3 regions of the Kitasatospora sp. NPDC056076 genome follow, and region 2 is predicted to be linked to each of the others. Evidence: riboswitches for the same ligand, from Rfam matches in the RefSeq annotation. Region 2 holds a riboswitch; each other region holds the start of a gene.
What was found. Region 2 has a riboswitch for cyclic di-AMP ahead of ACFC1T_RS06840 (transglycosylase family protein). Riboswitches for the same ligand answer to the same signal wherever they lie in the genome.

Region 1: linked by a shared signal. The riboswitch ahead of ACFC1T_RS30380 (peptidoglycan DD-metalloendopeptidase family protein) and the one ahead of ACFC1T_RS06840 (transglycosylase family protein) in region 2 are both predicted to bind cyclic di-AMP.
Region 3: linked by a shared signal. The riboswitch ahead of ACFC1T_RS23130 (hypothetical protein) and the one ahead of ACFC1T_RS06840 (transglycosylase family protein) in region 2 are both predicted to bind cyclic di-AMP.

Annotation. Positions count from the first base shown of each region.
Region 1 covers NZ_JBHJWG010000046.1:34,574-39,698, forward strand. The annotation lists gene purB (adenylosuccinate lyase) at 1-1,146, shown strand, start outside; gene ACFC1T_RS30375 (MFS transporter) at 1,154-2,695, opposite strand; cyclic di-AMP (ydaO/yuaA leader) riboswitch at 3,008-3,190, shown strand; gene ACFC1T_RS30380 (peptidoglycan DD-metalloendopeptidase family protein) at 3,193-4,140, shown strand; gene ACFC1T_RS30385 (DUF2470 domain-containing protein) at 4,409-5,125, opposite strand, start outside.
Region 2 covers NZ_JBHJWG010000006.1:10,349-15,473, reverse strand. The annotation lists gene ACFC1T_RS06850 (septum formation initiator family protein) at 1-332, opposite strand, end outside; gene eno (phosphopyruvate hydratase) at 495-1,781, opposite strand; gene ACFC1T_RS06840 (transglycosylase family protein) at 2,062-2,844, opposite strand; cyclic di-AMP (ydaO/yuaA leader) riboswitch at 2,846-3,016, opposite strand; gene ACFC1T_RS06835 (cytochrome P450) at 3,226-4,527, opposite strand; gene ACFC1T_RS06830 (SDR family NAD(P)-dependent oxidoreductase) at 4,830-5,125, shown strand, end outside.
Region 3 covers NZ_JBHJWG010000028.1:76,768-81,892, reverse strand. The annotation lists gene ACFC1T_RS23140 (IclR family transcriptional regulator) at 1-574, shown strand, start outside; gene ACFC1T_RS23135 (hypothetical protein) at 748-1,356, shown strand; gene ACFC1T_RS23130 (hypothetical protein) at 1,454-2,806, opposite strand; cyclic di-AMP (ydaO/yuaA leader) riboswitch at 2,814-2,921, opposite strand; gene ACFC1T_RS23125 (MoaF N-terminal domain-containing protein) at 3,365-3,694, shown strand; gene ACFC1T_RS23120 (alpha/beta hydrolase) at 3,768-4,928, opposite strand.

The DNA of each region.
Region 1 (5,125 bases), on a different contig from region 2:
GAGCAGATCCACAAGGGCATGACGTCCCGGGACCTGACCGAGAACGTCGAGCAGCTGCAGATCCGCCAGTCCCTGGAGCACGTCCGGGACCGTACGGTCGCCGTCCTGGTGCGCCTGGCCAAGTTGTCCGCCCAGCACTCCGAGCTGGTCATGGCCGGCCGTTCGCACAACGTGGCCGCGCAGGCCACCACCCTGGGCAAGCGCTTCGCGTCGATCACCGACGAGCTGCTGGTCGCCTTCCGCCGCCTGGAGGAGCTGATCGCCCGCTACCCGCTGCGCGGGATCAAGGGCCCGGTCGGCACCGCCCAGGACATGCTGGACCTGCTCGGCGGCGACACCGAGAAGCTGGTCGAGCTGGAGCGCCGGGTCGCCGGCCACCTCGGCTTCGACCACGTGCTGACCAGCGTCGGCCAGGTCTACCCGCGCTCGCTGGACTTCGAGGTGCTCACCGCCCTCGTCCAGCTGGCCGCCGCGCCGTCCAGCCTGGCCAAGACCATCCGCCTGATGGCCGGCCACGAGCTGGTCACGGAGGGCTTCAAGGAGGGCCAGGTCGGCTCCTCCGCGATGCCGCACAAGATGAACACCCGCTCCTGCGAGCGCGTCAACGGCCTGGCCGTCATCCTGCGCGGTTACGCGTCGATGACCGGCGAGCTGGCCGGCGACCAGTGGAACGAGGGCGACGTCTCCTGCTCCGTGGTGCGCCGGGTCGCGCTGCCGGACGCCTTCTTCGCCTTCGACGGCCTGCTGGAGACCTTCCTCACCGTCCTGGACGAGTTCGGCGCCTTCCCGGCCGTGATCGAGGCCGAGCTGGACCGCTACCTGCCGTTCCTGGCCACCACCAAGGTGCTGATGGGCGCGGTGCGCGCGGGCGTCGGCCGGGAGACCGGCCACGAGGTCATCAAGGAGCACGCCGTCGCCTCGGCGCTGGCGATGCGCGCCGGCGCCCGGGAGAACGAGCTGCTGGACCGCCTCGCCGCCGACGAGCGGATCCCGCTGGACCGGGCCGGGCTGGACGCGCTGCTCGCCGACCGGCTGTCCTTCACCGGTGCGGCCGGGGCGCAGGTCGCCGAGGTCGTCCGTCAGGTGGAGGCCGTCGCGGCGGCCTACCCGGAGGCGGCCAAGTACGCCCCCGGCGACATCCTCTGACGAGGAGTCAGTTCTCTGGCGAGGGCCCTGCCGCCGTTCCGGTGGCGGGGCCCTCGTGCGTCCGGGGGCGGCCCGGGTCGAGCGGCGGGGTGGTGGTGGCGCAGGGCCAGTCGCAGTTCGGCTCGGCCACCGGGTGCTCCTCCTCCGGCGCCAGCACATTGCCCCGGACGGTGGCGAAGGCGATCAGCCCGCCGGCGGCCAGCAGGCCGGCACAGATCAGCATCGCGGTGTGGAAGGCGGAGTCCACCGCGGAGGGCACCCGGTAGGCGTCGCCGCTCAGTCCGGCCAGGGCCGGCAGGGCGGCGACCGCGAGCAGCCCGGCCGCGCGGGCGGCGGCGTTGTTGACGCCGCTGGCGATGCCCGCGTGCCGCACCTCGACGGCGGCCAGCACGGTGGCGGTCAGCGGGGCGACCAGCAGCGTCATCCCGGAGCCCATCACCGCGACCGCGGGCAGCACGTCCGCCCAGTAGGAGGAGCCGGGGCCGGTGCGCAGCATCAGCAGCACCCCGGCGGCGCACAGCAGCGGGCCGACGGTGAGCGGGACGCGCGGGCCGATCCGCTTGCCGAGCCGCCCGGCGCGCGCGGACAGGGTCAGCATCAGCACCGTGATCGGCACCAGGGCGAAGCCGGAGACCAGCGGGGAGAAGCCCGAGACGATCTGCAGCTGCACCACCAGCAGGAAGAAGACCCCGCTGAACGCCGCGTAGACGCAGAGGGTGACCAGGTTCACGGCGGTGAACAGCCGGGAGGAGAACAGGCCGAGCGGCAGCATCGGGTCGGGCGTGCGCCGCTCGACGGCCACGAAGGCGGCGGCCAGTAGCAGGCCGATCGCACCGGTGACCCAGACGGCGGGGGACAGTCCCTCCCCGGCGGCGGTGAGCGCGTAGGTGACGGCGCCGAGCGCGAGGGCGGCGAGCAGGGCGCCGGGCACGTCGAAGCGGCCGGCGGCGGACTCGTCCCGGCTCTCCGGGACGTAACGGGAGGTCACCGCGATCACGGCGGCAGCCAGCGGCAGGTTCAGCAGGAAGATCCAGCGCCAGCCCGGGCCGTCCACCAGCCAGCCGCCGAGGAAGGGGCCGACGGCCGCCGACACCCCGCCCAGGCCGGACCAGAGGCCGACCGCCGCCGAGCGGTCGTCCGGGTGGAAGACCGCCTGGAGCATGGCCAGCGAGCCCGGGGTGAGCAGCGCGCCGCCGATGCCCTGGACGGCGCGGGCGGCGATCAGCACGTGGATGGTCGGCGCTGCGGCGCAGGCCGCGGAGGCGACGGCGAACCAGACCACGCCGATCAGGAAGACCCGGCGCCGTCCGTAGCGGTCGCCGAGGGCGCCGCCGAGCAGGATCAGGCCGGCCAGGGTGAGCAGATAGGCGTTCAGGGTCCATTGCAGGGAGGCGAGGGAGGCGCCGAGGTCGGCGCCGATCCGGGGCAGGGCGACGTTGACGACGGTGCCGTCGAGCATCGCCATGCTGGAGCCGAGCACTGTCGCGAGGAGTACCCAGCGGCCCTGCGCGGTGCCCAGGCGCAGAGTGCCGGCTTGAGAGGTGGCCACGGGCCGAATCCTGCGCCCGCCGGGGCGTACGTGACAAGGGTCACCGGGTGGTGTGTCGGTCGGTGGCGGTGCGTGAACGGACGGTCGCACGGGGGTGGTCCCGGCGGCGCAGGGTGGTGGATCAGTGGCGCCGGGTGAATGGATCGTGCACGGAGCGTGCAAGGGATCATTCGGAGGGTGACGGGGCCGCGGGGGTTGTTGCCGATTCAAGAGATCGACATTGCTTCACCCGAACGGATGAGTTTTAGTTCAGCGACCGCCCGGCCAGTCCGGACGGATCCACCGGGTGGAACGCCGAGTCCTGCCGCTGCCCGGTGGCTCGCACCGAACTCTGTACGGCAGGAGCGGGGGACCCACAGGTAAGTCGCCGGACCGGAGTTCGCGCCTTTTCGGGCGCGGACCACCAGGGCCGGCTTGGGGTGAAGCCGCACATGCGGCCGGGCAACTCCAGCCCGAACCCGACAGCTCACCTCGCAGGCGTCGGAGAGGAAAATTCCATGCCTGCACAGGCTCGTCGTATCGCCCTGCCCCGTGCCGCCCGCATCGGCATCGCCACCGCCGTCACCGGGGCCTCGTTCGTCCTGCCGCTCGTGACCGCGATGAGCGCCCAGGCGCACACCGCCCCGGCGGCCACCACCGCCCCGGCCGCTTCCGGGGCCGCCGCTCCGGCTGCCGCCCCGGCCGCCCAGCAGAGCTACCGCGTCGTCAGCGGTGACACCCTGTCGAAGATCGCCGACGCCAAGAACGTCGAGGGCGGCTGGCACGCGCTGTACGAGCAGAACCGCTCGGTGGTCGGCGCCGACCCGAACCTGATCTTCCCCGGTCAGCAGCTGGCCCTCGCCGGTCACGCCGCCGCCCCGGCCAAGCCGGCCGCTCCGGCGAAGTCCGCCGCGCCGGTCACCCAGGACACCTCCGCTGCCGCGGACTCCCAGGTGCAGGTCCGGACCGAGGCCGCCAAGCCCGGCGCCCAGGTGCAGACCCAGGTTCAGACCGCCGCCCCGGCCCAGGCCGTGACCGCGGCCCCGGTCGCCGCCACCTCCGGCTACGTCGCCCCGCTCGCCAACCCCGTGCTGGGCGAGGCCTACGGCGTGGCCGGCTCGATGTGGGCCTCCGGCCACCACACCGGCCAGGACTTCGTCGCCTCCACCGGCACCCCGCTGCGCGCCGTCGCCAACGGTGTCGTGGTGAAGGCCGGCAGCGACGGCGCCTACGGCAACGAGGTCGAGATCAAGCTCGCCGACGGCAAGTACGCCCAGTACGCGCACCTGTCCTCGATCGGCGTGAGCGTCGGTCAGACCGTCACCGCCGGCCAGCAGCTCGGTCTCTCCGGTGCGACCGGCAACGTGACCGGCCCGCACCTGCACTTCGAGATCCGTACCGGTTCCGAGTACGGCTCGGACATCGACCCGGTCGCCTACCTGCGGGCGCACGGCGTCGCGCTCTGACCCTCCGGGTCCTTCCGCAGGAACGTGTGAACCACCGCTGGTGCGGGGCGAATCGACGCCCGGGATGGTCATGTCGGGTGACCGCTCGACCGGGTGATCGCCGCACCGGTGGACCTGGGCGCGGGACACGCCCAAGGCCGGCCCGGCCGTACGGGACAACCTCTCGTACGGCCGGGCCGGCCGCTGCCGTTTTCCGCTCGGTCGTCGTGGTCCACGGGTACGTCTCGTATTCGCGCTGACTGCGCTGACTGCGCCGACTGCGGCGGCGTCAGGTGCGGCGGGCCGGGAGGCCGTGTTCGGCGGCGGCCATCAGGTCGTGCATCCGGTGGCCGAAGTCCTCGGTGTCGCGGGCGGGCTCGGGGAAGACCAGGCGGACGTCGCGGTGGCCGTGCGAGTGGTCCAGGCGCAGCACCAGGCCGTGGCGGTCCAGGGCGAGCGGGCGGACGGCCGGGCCGTGGGTGAGCAGTGCCGGGTCGAGCAGCCGGGTGAGCAGGTCGAGGGCGTCGGCGTGGTCGTCGGCCAGGTGGGTGAGCAGGGCGGCCTCGTGACGGGCCAGCGGGTCGGGGGCGGCGAGGGAGAGGTCGGCGGCGGTGAGCGCGCCGGTGCCGTACGGGGTGGCGAGGACGGCGTGGGCGACGTCGACCCGCAGGTGGACGCTGAGGCCGTCGTCGGCGAGGTGGGCCAGGTGCAGCCGGCCGGCCAGGGTGAGCCGGCCGCGGATGCGGTCGCGGACCGCCACGGGGGAGACGTCGGTGACGTCGAGCACGACGGCCAGGCCGTCGGTGGCGGTGGCGCCGGCGAGGGCCGCGACGAGCGGGGCGTCCAGCGGGGCGCGCAGGCGCAGCCGGGAGCCGTGGACGGAGACCGGGGTGTCCAGGTCGTGGTGCTCGCCGAGGGCGCGGACGGTGAGCGAGGAGGCCGCGCTGAGCAGGCTGCGGACCCGCTCGGCGGTGGTGGGCTCGGGCACCTCGGCGTCACCGGCGGT
Region 2 (5,125 bases):
TCGGCGGCGGCGGTGGCCGAACCGGCCGGCGCGGAGGGCCGGGCGGCCGGACCGGCCGGGTCCACCGCGATGTACGGGGTCTCCCCCGGCACCGCGTAGTGCAGCCGGGCGCGGGCCTGCGCCTTGACGTACTCCGGGTCCTGCCAGCGCGCCTTGTCCCGGCGCAGCTGGTCGACCTGCTGGCGCGCGTGGTCGGCCTTCGCCCGCTGGGCGGAGATCTCGGCGCGCTGGGAGATGAACTGCCGCGTGGGGTAGGCCAGGATCGCCACCAGCGAGCAGAGCACCAGGACGAGGACGGTCGCCCGGCTCGTGAACCGAGGCCGGGCCGCCAAGCCCGGGATCCTCCAGCCAGCCATCTCCCGTATCCCCTCCTGGTCGCGACGGTGCCCCGCCGTCCACCCTACGGGGTGAGCGGCGGGGCACCGGTCAGGCGTGCGCTACCGGGGGCCTCGGGCCCCCGGATCAGGGCCGGACGCCGCCCGGCCCGGGCGCGCTCAGCCCTCGTGCTTGAACCGCGGGAAGGCGCCGCGGCCGGCGTACTCGGCGGCGTCGTCGAGGATCTCCTCGATGCGCAGCAGCTGGTTGTACTTGGCGACGCGCTCGGAGCGGGCCGGGGCACCGGTCTTGATCTGGCCGCAGTTGGTGGCGACGGCCAGGTCGGCGATGGTGACGTCCTCGGTCTCGCCGGAGCGGTGCGACATCATGCAGCGGTAGCCGTTGCGCTGGGCCAGCTCGACGGCGTCCAGGGTCTCGGTCAGCGAGCCGATCTGGTTCACCTTCACCAGCAGCGCGTTGGCGGTGCCGGTCTCGATGCCCTTGGCCAGGCGGGCCGGGTTGGTGACGAACAGGTCGTCGCCGACCAGCTGGACCTTGTCGCCCAGCTTGACGGTCATGGCCTTCCAGCCGTCCCAGTCCGACTCGTCCAGCGGGTCCTCGATGGAGACCAGCGGGTAGGAGGCGACCAGCTCGGCGTAGTACTCGATGAGCTCGGCGGCCGACAGGGCCTTGCCCTCGAACTGGTAGGCACCGTCCTGGAAGAACTCGGAGGCGGCGACGTCCAGGGCCAGCGCGATGTCGCGGCCGGGCACGTAGCCGGCCTTCTGGATGGCCTCGGTGATGAGGTCCAGGGCCTCGCGGTTGCTGTCCAGGTTCGGCGCGAAGCCGCCCTCGTCGCCGAGGCCGGTGGACAGGCCGCGCTCCTTCAGCACGCCCTTGAGGGTGTGGTAGACCTCGACGCCCCAGCGGACGGCCTCGGAGAAGGACTCCGCGCCGATCGGAGCGATCATGAACTCCTGGATGTCGACGTTGGAGTCCGCGTGCGAGCCGCCGTTGAGGATGTTCATCATCGGGACCGGCAGGACGTGGGCGTTCGGGCCGCCCAGGTAGCGGAACAGCGGCAGGTCGCTGGCCTCGGAGGCGGCGTGCGCGACGGCCAGCGAGACGCCCAGGATGGCGTTGGCGCCGAGCGAGGACTTGTCCGGGGTGGCGTCCAGGTCGAGCATGGCCTGGTCGATCAGGCGCTGCTCAGTGGCGTCGTAGCCGACCAGCTCCGGGCCGATCTGCTCGATGACGGCCAGGACGGCCTTCTCCACGCCCTTGCCGAAGTAGCGGTTCTTGTCGCCGTCGCGCAGTTCGAGCGCCTCGAAGGCGCCGGTCGAGGCACCCGACGGAACAGCGGCACGACCCGTGCTGCCGTCGTCGAGGCCGACCTCGACCTCGACCGTGGGGTTGCCGCGGGAGTCGAGGATTTCACGGGCTACGACGACATCGATGGACGGCACGAAGCATCTCCTTGCGGAAGCAGGGTCCGGCGGCGGGTGGTGCTGTCGGCCGGACGATTGCGGAGTCGTTACGACCAGAGCCTAACCGCCCGGGCTCCCGGGGCCACCTCGGCCCGGGCTGCGTCTCACCGTGTGGCCCGGCTACCCACCGGTAGTTCACCTGCTCGTCCCGGTGCGTCCCACCGGGGCGTCCATCGGGGCCGGCGAACGCGGACGTAGGGGGCCGCCGGGCGCGGCCCCCTACGTGTCCAGCGTGTCGTTCGCCGTGGAACGGTCCGGCTCAGCCCAGGTGCAGGACCTGGCCGGGCACGATCATGTCCGGGTTGCCGCCGACCGTGGTGCGGTTGCCGTCGTAGAGCGCCTGCCAGCCGCCGGACACGCCCTGGGCGGTGGCGATGCCCGACAGGGTGTCACCGTCCCGGACGGTGTAGTCGTGGCCGGTCGTGGCGGCCGGGGCCTGCGCGGCCCTCGGGGCGGCGTGCTTGGGGGCGTACTGCTGCGCCGACGGGGCGGCGGGCTGCTCGACCTGCTTCGGCGCGGCGTGCTTCGGCGCGTACTGCTGGACCGGCTTCGGCTGGGCGGGCTTGGCGGCGGCCTTGGGGGCCTGCTGCTTGGGTGCCTGCTTCTGGGCCTGCTGCTTCTGCGGCTTGGCGTCCGAGGAGGTGTCCACCTCGGCCGGGGCGCCGCCCTTGCTCAGGCCCGCCTTCTGGGAGCAGACCGGCCAGGCGCCGGGGCCCTGCGAGGCGAGGACCTTCTCGGCGACGGCAATCTGCTGCCCCTTGCTGGCCTGGTTGGCCTGCGCCGCGTACGCGGTGCCGCCGTACGCCTTCCAGGTGCTGGGGGTGAACTGGAGGCCGCCGGAGAAGCCGTTGCCGGTGTTGATGCTCCAGTTGCCGCCGCTCTCGCACTGGGCGACGGAGTCCCAGACGGAGGCCGGGGCGGCGGAGGCGCCGGTGGCGGAGAGGAGCGGCAGTGCGAGTCCGACGCCGGCCACACCGGCGACGGCGATGGCCTTCTCGGCCTGGGTGCGACGGCGATGACGGCCGGTTCCAACGAACAGCATGAAGGTCCCTCTCCGCACGCCTGCGAGGTGAGCTGTCGGGTTCGGACCGGGAGGTGGCCCGGCCGCCGTCTGCGGAATCGATTCCGCGCGGGCGGCTTCACCCCGAGCCGTGGAGGAACGGCAACAAACCTGGTTCCCCCGCCCCTGCCCAGGGTTCTGGTCGGTTTCCCGTGACGCGGCGGGCAGGATTCGGCGTCCGCGCACGAGGTCCGCAGCTGCGAACTCCACGGAGACTAGACAGATCCTCAGACGAATCACAAGCTCATATCACCGACATCACACAAGAATTACGGCCCGTGTTCGATCGCCTACCAACGGCGGGGCTTTGTCCGGTTTGATGAGCGTTCATACCACCGCCGGTGGCCGGTTCCGGATGCTTCGTCAGCGTGTCGTGGCCTCAGGACGACTGTGCGGCGACCGGGGCTCCGGACTGAATTCGACCGGAAGTTCGCGCAATCCACGCATGATCAGGCCACCCCGCCAGCGCAGATTCTCCGGGCTTTCGGCCAGCCGCAGATCCGGCAGCCGGGAAAGCAGCGTGGCCAGCGCGGACCGCCCCTCCAGCCGGGCCAGCGGGGCTCCGATGCAGTAGTGGATGCCGTGCCCGAACCCCAGGTGCGGGTTGTCGCTCCGGGCCAGGTCGAGGGTGTTCTCGTCGGAGAACCTGGCCGGATCGCGGTCCGCCGCCGCCAGCACCACCAGCACCGGGTCCCCGACCGGGATCTCCACCCCGCCGATGGTCAGCGGAGCGGTCGCGAACCGCCAGGTCGCCAGCTCCACCGGCCCGTCGTAGCGCAGGAGTTCCTCGATCCCGGTCTCCAGCAGCGCGGTCTCGCCGCGGGCCACCGACTCCTGCAGCAGGGCCCGCTGCCCGGGATTGCGCAGCAGCGCGTACGTCCCGTTGCCGATCAGGTTCACCGTCGTCTCGAACCCGGCGAAGAGGAGGATGAAGGCCATCGCGGCGGCCTCGTTCTCGGTCAGGTGCTCGCCGTGGTCGCTCGCCCGGATCAGGCCGGAGATCAGGTCGTCCCCGAGGTCCGCCCGCTTGCGGTGGATCAGCTCCAGCAGGTACGCCCGCATCCGCTTCACCGCCCGCCCCACGCCGCCGCGTTGGCCGCCCCCGTGCCGGATCATCATTCCGGCCCAGTCCCGGAAGTCGTCCTGGTCCTCGGAGGGAACGCCGAGCATGTCGCAGATCGCGTAGATGGGGAGCGGGAACGCGAACTCGTGGATCAGGTCCGCCGAACCGCGCTGCGCGAAGCCGTCGATCAGCCGGTCGGTGAGCTGCTGCACCCGCGGCTCGAACTCCGCCACCCGGCGCGGCGTGAACGCCTTCGACACCAGGCGGCGCAGCCGGGTGTGGTCCGGCGGGTCGATGTTCAGCAGGTGGGTCATCAGGTCCGCCTGCCGCTCCCCCGGGATGCCCACCCGGCCGGTGCGGTGCGCCTGCCCGCTGTGGTGCGCCGGGTTCTTCGAGAGCCGGCCGTCCGCGAGCGCCTGCCGGGCGTCCGCGTAGCGCGTCACCAGCCAGGCCTCCACCCCGCTCGGCAGCGTGGTGCGGTGCACCGGGGCGTGCTCGCGCAGCCAGGCGTAGGCGGGGTACGGGTCGGCGGCGAACTCCCAGGTGAAGAGCTGCGGGTCGGGCTGGGCGGCGGGCTGGGCGCCCTCGGGCTGAGCTGGCATGGGTCGACCGTAACCGCTGGACCGGAGGGGCCCGGACCACCGGCGCACGCGCCCCCGCGGCCGGCCGGAGGCCACCGCCGCGCGAACCGTCCGTGACCGGCGCGCGAGCGGAACGCCGACACTCCGTGGACGGCCCGTGGACGGTGCGTGGACGGGCCTTGGCCAGCTCTTGGCCGGGCGGCAGGCGTGAGCCTGGTCACCTGAGGGGTAATCCCTGTTGCGGAGGGTCAGGACCTGCCTACGATCCTCCGAAGTACGCGCGGGCGCCGGTGCGGTGTCGCCCGCAGGGAGGAGCTGGACCAATGACGGTCAGCGGAGCAGTCGTCGTCATCGCGGTACTCGCGGGCGGTTCGGGGGCCGACCTCGCCCGCCGGTTCACCGCGGCCGGCACCGCCGGGATGCTGATCGCCGACACCCACGTCGGCATCGCCGAGGACCTCGCCTCCGAACTCGACCGGCCGGGCTGCCCCGTGGTCGGCGTCTCCGGCGACATCCGCCGGCCCAGCGACGTCGCCGCGCTGGTCGACACCGCCGAGAAGCACTTCGGTCCGATCGACCTCTTCTGCGTGGCGGGGCCGAGGGGCGAGCGGATCGTCTC
Region 3 (5,125 bases), on a different contig from region 2:
CCGCTACACCCTCGGCCCCCGGCTGATCCGGCTCGGCGAGACCGCCGGCCGCCTGCTCGGCAGCTGGGCCCGCCCGTACCTGGCCGAACTCATGGAGGCCACCGGCGAGACCGCCAACCTCGCGGTACTGGAGGGCGGCGAGGTGGTGTACGTCGGGCAGGTGCAGTCGCGGCGCTCGATGCGGATGTTCACCGAGGTCGGCCGGCGGGTGCAGCCGCACTGCACCGGCGTCGGCAAGGCGCTGCTCGCCCAGCTCCCCGAGGACGAGGCGCGCGCGGTCCTGGGCCCCAACCCGCTGCCCGCCCACACCGAGTACACCCTCACCGACCCGCAGGAGCTGATGGACCAGCTCGCCGAGGCGCGCGAGCGCGGGTACGTGGTGGACGACCAGGAGCAGGAGATCGGCGTCCGCTGCATCGCGCTCGCCGTCCCGGGCGCGCCGACGCCCACCGCGCTCTCCGTCTCCGGCCCGGAGGCCCGGATCCGGGCGCTGGAGGAGCAGGCGGGGGCGTCCGCACTGGTGCCGGTGATGCACCAGATCGCGGCCCGGCTGGGGCAGGTCCTGGCACCCTGACGCTCCGTCAACCGCCTTGACCGGCAAGAGCGATCGGGCCATGACCGGTGCCCCCGCCGTTCGAGTGGCGGTGGGCGAGTTGCGGCGCCCTCGCGGCGGCGGCTCGGACACCCTGGTGCGGACGCGGCCCGCGACGGTGCGGGCCGCCGGAGCACGGGAACAGGGTGAGCGGCGTGGAGCAGCACGGAGTACGGGGCGGCGCGGGGCGCAGGAGGTTCGGCCGGGCCGGATTGCTGGCGGCGGTGACGGCGGGCTGCGCGGTGGCCGCGCTGGCCGCCGGGCCCTCCTGGGCGGTGCGGCACCCGGTGCCGCGTCCGGATCTGGGGACCGTCGCGCCGGGGGCGCCCGAGGCGTCCACTCTGCCCGCCGTGGTCGCCAAGACGTCCCGCTCCCACCTGGAGGTGGTCCGGATCGACCCGGATCCGGCCCCGCCCGGCGGCGCCACCACCATCCACGCCTTCGTGGCCAATCTCGGCCCGGACACCACCGCCTCACCGCTCACGATCACGGTCACCCTGCCGGACGGGGTGACCCCGGAGGGCCCGTACTACCCCGAGGACTGTGCGGTCGTCTCGCGCGGCAGGCAGGTGCGCTGCGTGTTCGGTCCCGGGCTGCCGGACGGGCGCAGCGTGACCGCCCTCGTCCCGGTCCGGCTCTCCGACAACCTGCCGCTCGGGGTTCTGGAGGGCGGCTCGGTCGAGGTGCGCAGCGCGGACGACCCGGGCGGCAGGGGCCACCGGGAGGAGTTCGACATCAGGGTCGTCGAGACGGCGGGCGACTGACGGACCGGATCGCCCCACCGGTCACCGGCCGTCCGGCGAGCGGCTGCCGGACCTCCGTTGACCGATGGGGCGGGCTCGTGGTTACCGGTAGACGTGGTTACCGGTAGACGCGGACGTAGTCGGCGGCCATGGTGATCGGGGCGTTCCCCTGCGGCGCCGGGTGGTACTTGCCGGCGCTCACCGAGAGGTTGAGGATCAGGTACGCCGAGAAGTTGGCTCCGACGCCCTTGCCGTCCGAGAACACCTTGACGCCGTTGACGTACCAGTCCACCGAGTTGGCGCCGTAGTAGGTGCCGATGGTCACCCACTGGTCGGTGCCGATGGCGCCCGCGTCGGTGTAGTAGTCGGGGTTGCCGGGGTTGACGTGGTTGGTCAGCTCCAGCAGGTTCGGGTTGTCGGGGTGGTACTCGAAGGAGTCGATCTCCCCGTTGCCGTTCTTCCAGGTCCACAGGGCGGGCCAGGCGCCGGTGCCGGCGGGCAGCTTGACCCGGGTCTCGGCGTAGTCGCCGGTCTTGACCTGGAAGCCCTCGGCGGAGCCCTCGGTGGTCAGGAAGCCGGTGTTCCAGGACTGCTTGCCGTTCTCCAGCGTCGGCCCGCCCGGGGTGGCGGTGAAGGTGGCGACGCCGTTCGCGACGGTGACGTTGTTCTTGTTCAGCCAGTCGAGCTTGTTGTCGTCCGGGTTGTGGTTCCCGTACTTGTACGAGGTGCTCTTGTCGCCGACCCAGCGCTGGCCCCAGTTGATCGGGCTGTTGAACTCGTCGGACCAGGTCAGCGACTTGCCGGCGATCAGGGAGGACGGCGCCGGGGTCGTCGGGGTGGCCGTGGCGGTGGGGGTCGGCGTCGCGGTCGGCGTCGCGGTCGGGCTCGCGGTGGGGGACGCGGTCGCGGTGGGCTTCGCCGTCGGGCTCGCGGTCGCGGTCGGAGTCGCGGTGGGCTTCGCCGTCGGGGTCGCCGTCGGGGACGGGGCCGGCGTGGGCGTACCCGTGGCCGAGACCACCAGCTGCTGCGAGGGCAGGTTGTGCCAGGCGCCGCCGAGGTCCTGCCAGAAGCCGAACTGGGTGTACGTCCCGGCGGCCAGGGTGCGGGCGGCGCTGGTGTAGGTGAGTCCGCCGGGGCAGATCTGCACGTTGCTCGCGTTGCCCGGGAAGTCCAGGTTGGTGCCGCGCGCGTCACGGACGCCGACGCCGACGGTCTTGGCGGTGAAGCAGGACGAGGAGTGCAGGGCCAGCGAGGCGGTGCCGGCCCTGCCGGCGACCATGGTGGCCGGGGCGAGCCGGTCCTGGGTGACGGTCGGGCCGGTGGCGGCCTGGGCGCCGGAGACGGACGGCAGACCGAGCAGGCCGGCGCCGGTGATGGCGAGCGCCCCGGTCGTGGCGAGGGCGGCGTTGCGGCCGCGGCGGGACGGACGGGCGTGGCGGGGCGCGCGACGGCGCCGGGCAGGCTGGTGCATGGGGGTCCTCTGCCACGCCTGCGAGGTGAGCTGTCGGATTCGGGCTGCAGTTGCCCGGCCGCCTGTGGAGCGGCTTCACCCCTAGCCACGCCCCGCACGCTGGTGCGTACGGGCCGGGCGCTGACCTTGGTTCCCCCGCTCCCGTCCGCTGTGGTGCTCGGGTACTCGCCGGCGGGTGGACGGGACTCGGCGTCCCGGCGGCGGGGTCCGCGACAGCGGACGACGACTGCAGGCTAGGCAGGCCGTCCGTGGACGGACAACCTCATGGGGCCGGTTGTCGCGCAGCTCACAGTGGTGTCGATCAACGACGCTGCGTGGCGGCCGAGTTGATCAATGGAGCCGACGCCAACCCGCGGCCCCGCTGGGCCCCCCGGGCTGCCGGTCACACACGGTGCGCGGTGCCGCGGTGGCGGACCGTGCGTGACCGCCGTGGCGTGGAGCCGCCCGAGTCCGCCCCATCGGATAAATTGGAGCCCTGGGATTTTCCGCGGTGCACAAGAGCACCGGCCGGAGCCGTACGACCCGTCCCCCGTTCCAGAGAAGAGGTTCCGCCCCACCATGACCGCGCCCCTGCCCGCCTTCGCCGGCCGTACCTACGTCTTCCGGGCCGACAACGGCGCGGCCTTCCGCAACTCCTACTCGGCCGACGGCACCCGGCTGCGCTGGGAGGGCCTCGGTGAGTCGGCGGGCCAGTGGGAGGACGTGCGACTGCACGTCGCCGAGGTCGCGCCGGAGATCTACTTCATCAGCTGGACGGAACAGAGCGGGATCACCGTCAGTCACGTGATGGACCTCAACGCGCTGACCGTACGGGCCTTCTGGACCTTCGAGGGCGAGGGCGGCCGGGTCGGCCAGCTGCACACCGGGACGCTGGAACGGGTCGCCTGACCGGCGCCGGAACGCACCGAACCCCCGGGAGCCGAGGCTTCCGGGGGTTCGGTGCGTTCCGCGGGCGGCGCCGTCAGACGGTCTGGCCCGGGTGGCCCGGCTGGTTCGGGACCTTGAGGTGCTGGGACAGCCACTCCAGCGAGGACGGCAGCAGGGCGCTCCAGGTCTCGAAGTTGTGGCCGCCGTTCTCGAGCATGCTGTAGGAGACCTTCATCGGGCTCCTCGCGGCGTCGATGAACGCCTCGGTGTCGTGCTTGTAGTTGCCGTCGCCCTTCTTGGTGCCGGCCAGCAGCACGGAGACGTCCGGCTGCGGCAGGTTCTTCAACCGCCACATCAGGTCGGCCTCGTCGCGGCGCTGCTTGCTGCCGCCGAAGAGGTCGCCGGTGGTCGGGTCGTCGGCCGCCTCGTAGTACCCGGACAGGGACACGGCGGTCGGGAAGACGTCCGGGTGGCGCATGGCCAGCTTGAGCGCGCAGTAGCCGCCGGTGGAGTTGCCCATGAAGGCCCAGGCCCGGGGGTCGGCCGAGACCCGGTAGCTGGCCTGGATCGCCGACGGGACGTCCTTGGTGAAGTACGTGTCGGACTGGGCGCCGCCCGGGATGTCCTCGCACTCGGTGTCCTGCGGCAGGGCGGGCGAGGGACGCATCAGGACCATGACGGTCGGCTGCATCCGGCCCTCCTGCAGCAGCTTGAGCGCGGCGCCCGGGTAGTTGAAGCGGGTGATCAGGTTCTCGGCGATTCCTGGGAATCCGGTGCTGACGATCACGGCCGGGAACTGCTTCTGCGCGTACTCGGGCTGGAAGTACTGCGGCGGCAGGTAGACGAAGCCCTCGGTCGACAGCCGGCTCTCCTTGCCGTCGATCCGGACCTTGCGGATCTCGCCGGACTGGCTGGGCTCACGGCCCATCGCGCCGCCGCCCTTGACCGACGCCTGGCCTATGGTCTCGACCAGCAGTCGGCCGGAGGCGTCCGCCTTGTTGTGGATGACGACCGGGCCGGTGCTGCCCGTGCCCATCAGGTCGTCCCAACTGCTGTAGAAGGCGAAGTAGTTGTTTGCCACCAGCCCGAGCGCGGCGAGCACCGCCAGCTGAGTCGCGAGCAGCGCGCCGATGCGGCCGAGCACCGCCTGCCAGCTCTTCCGGGCGAGTCTGGGCCAGAGCCAGACCGTGCCGACCATCACCACGACCGCCATCAGCACGGCCAGTGCCAGCACCTTGTGGCTCGTCAGACCCATGTTCCAGTTGCTCCCACGCCTCGAACTCCCGCCCCCTCCACTCAGGGACATCCGAGGAGGTCACCCCGGTTCCCCCACCGGGGCGCGCGCACCAACCCTAGCGGGAGCTGGGAGGAAGCTGATCGGGGGCTGTGGGCAAGCGGCGAACAGATGACAGATTTCAACTTTCAGATAACAGATGACAGCGAACGGATAAC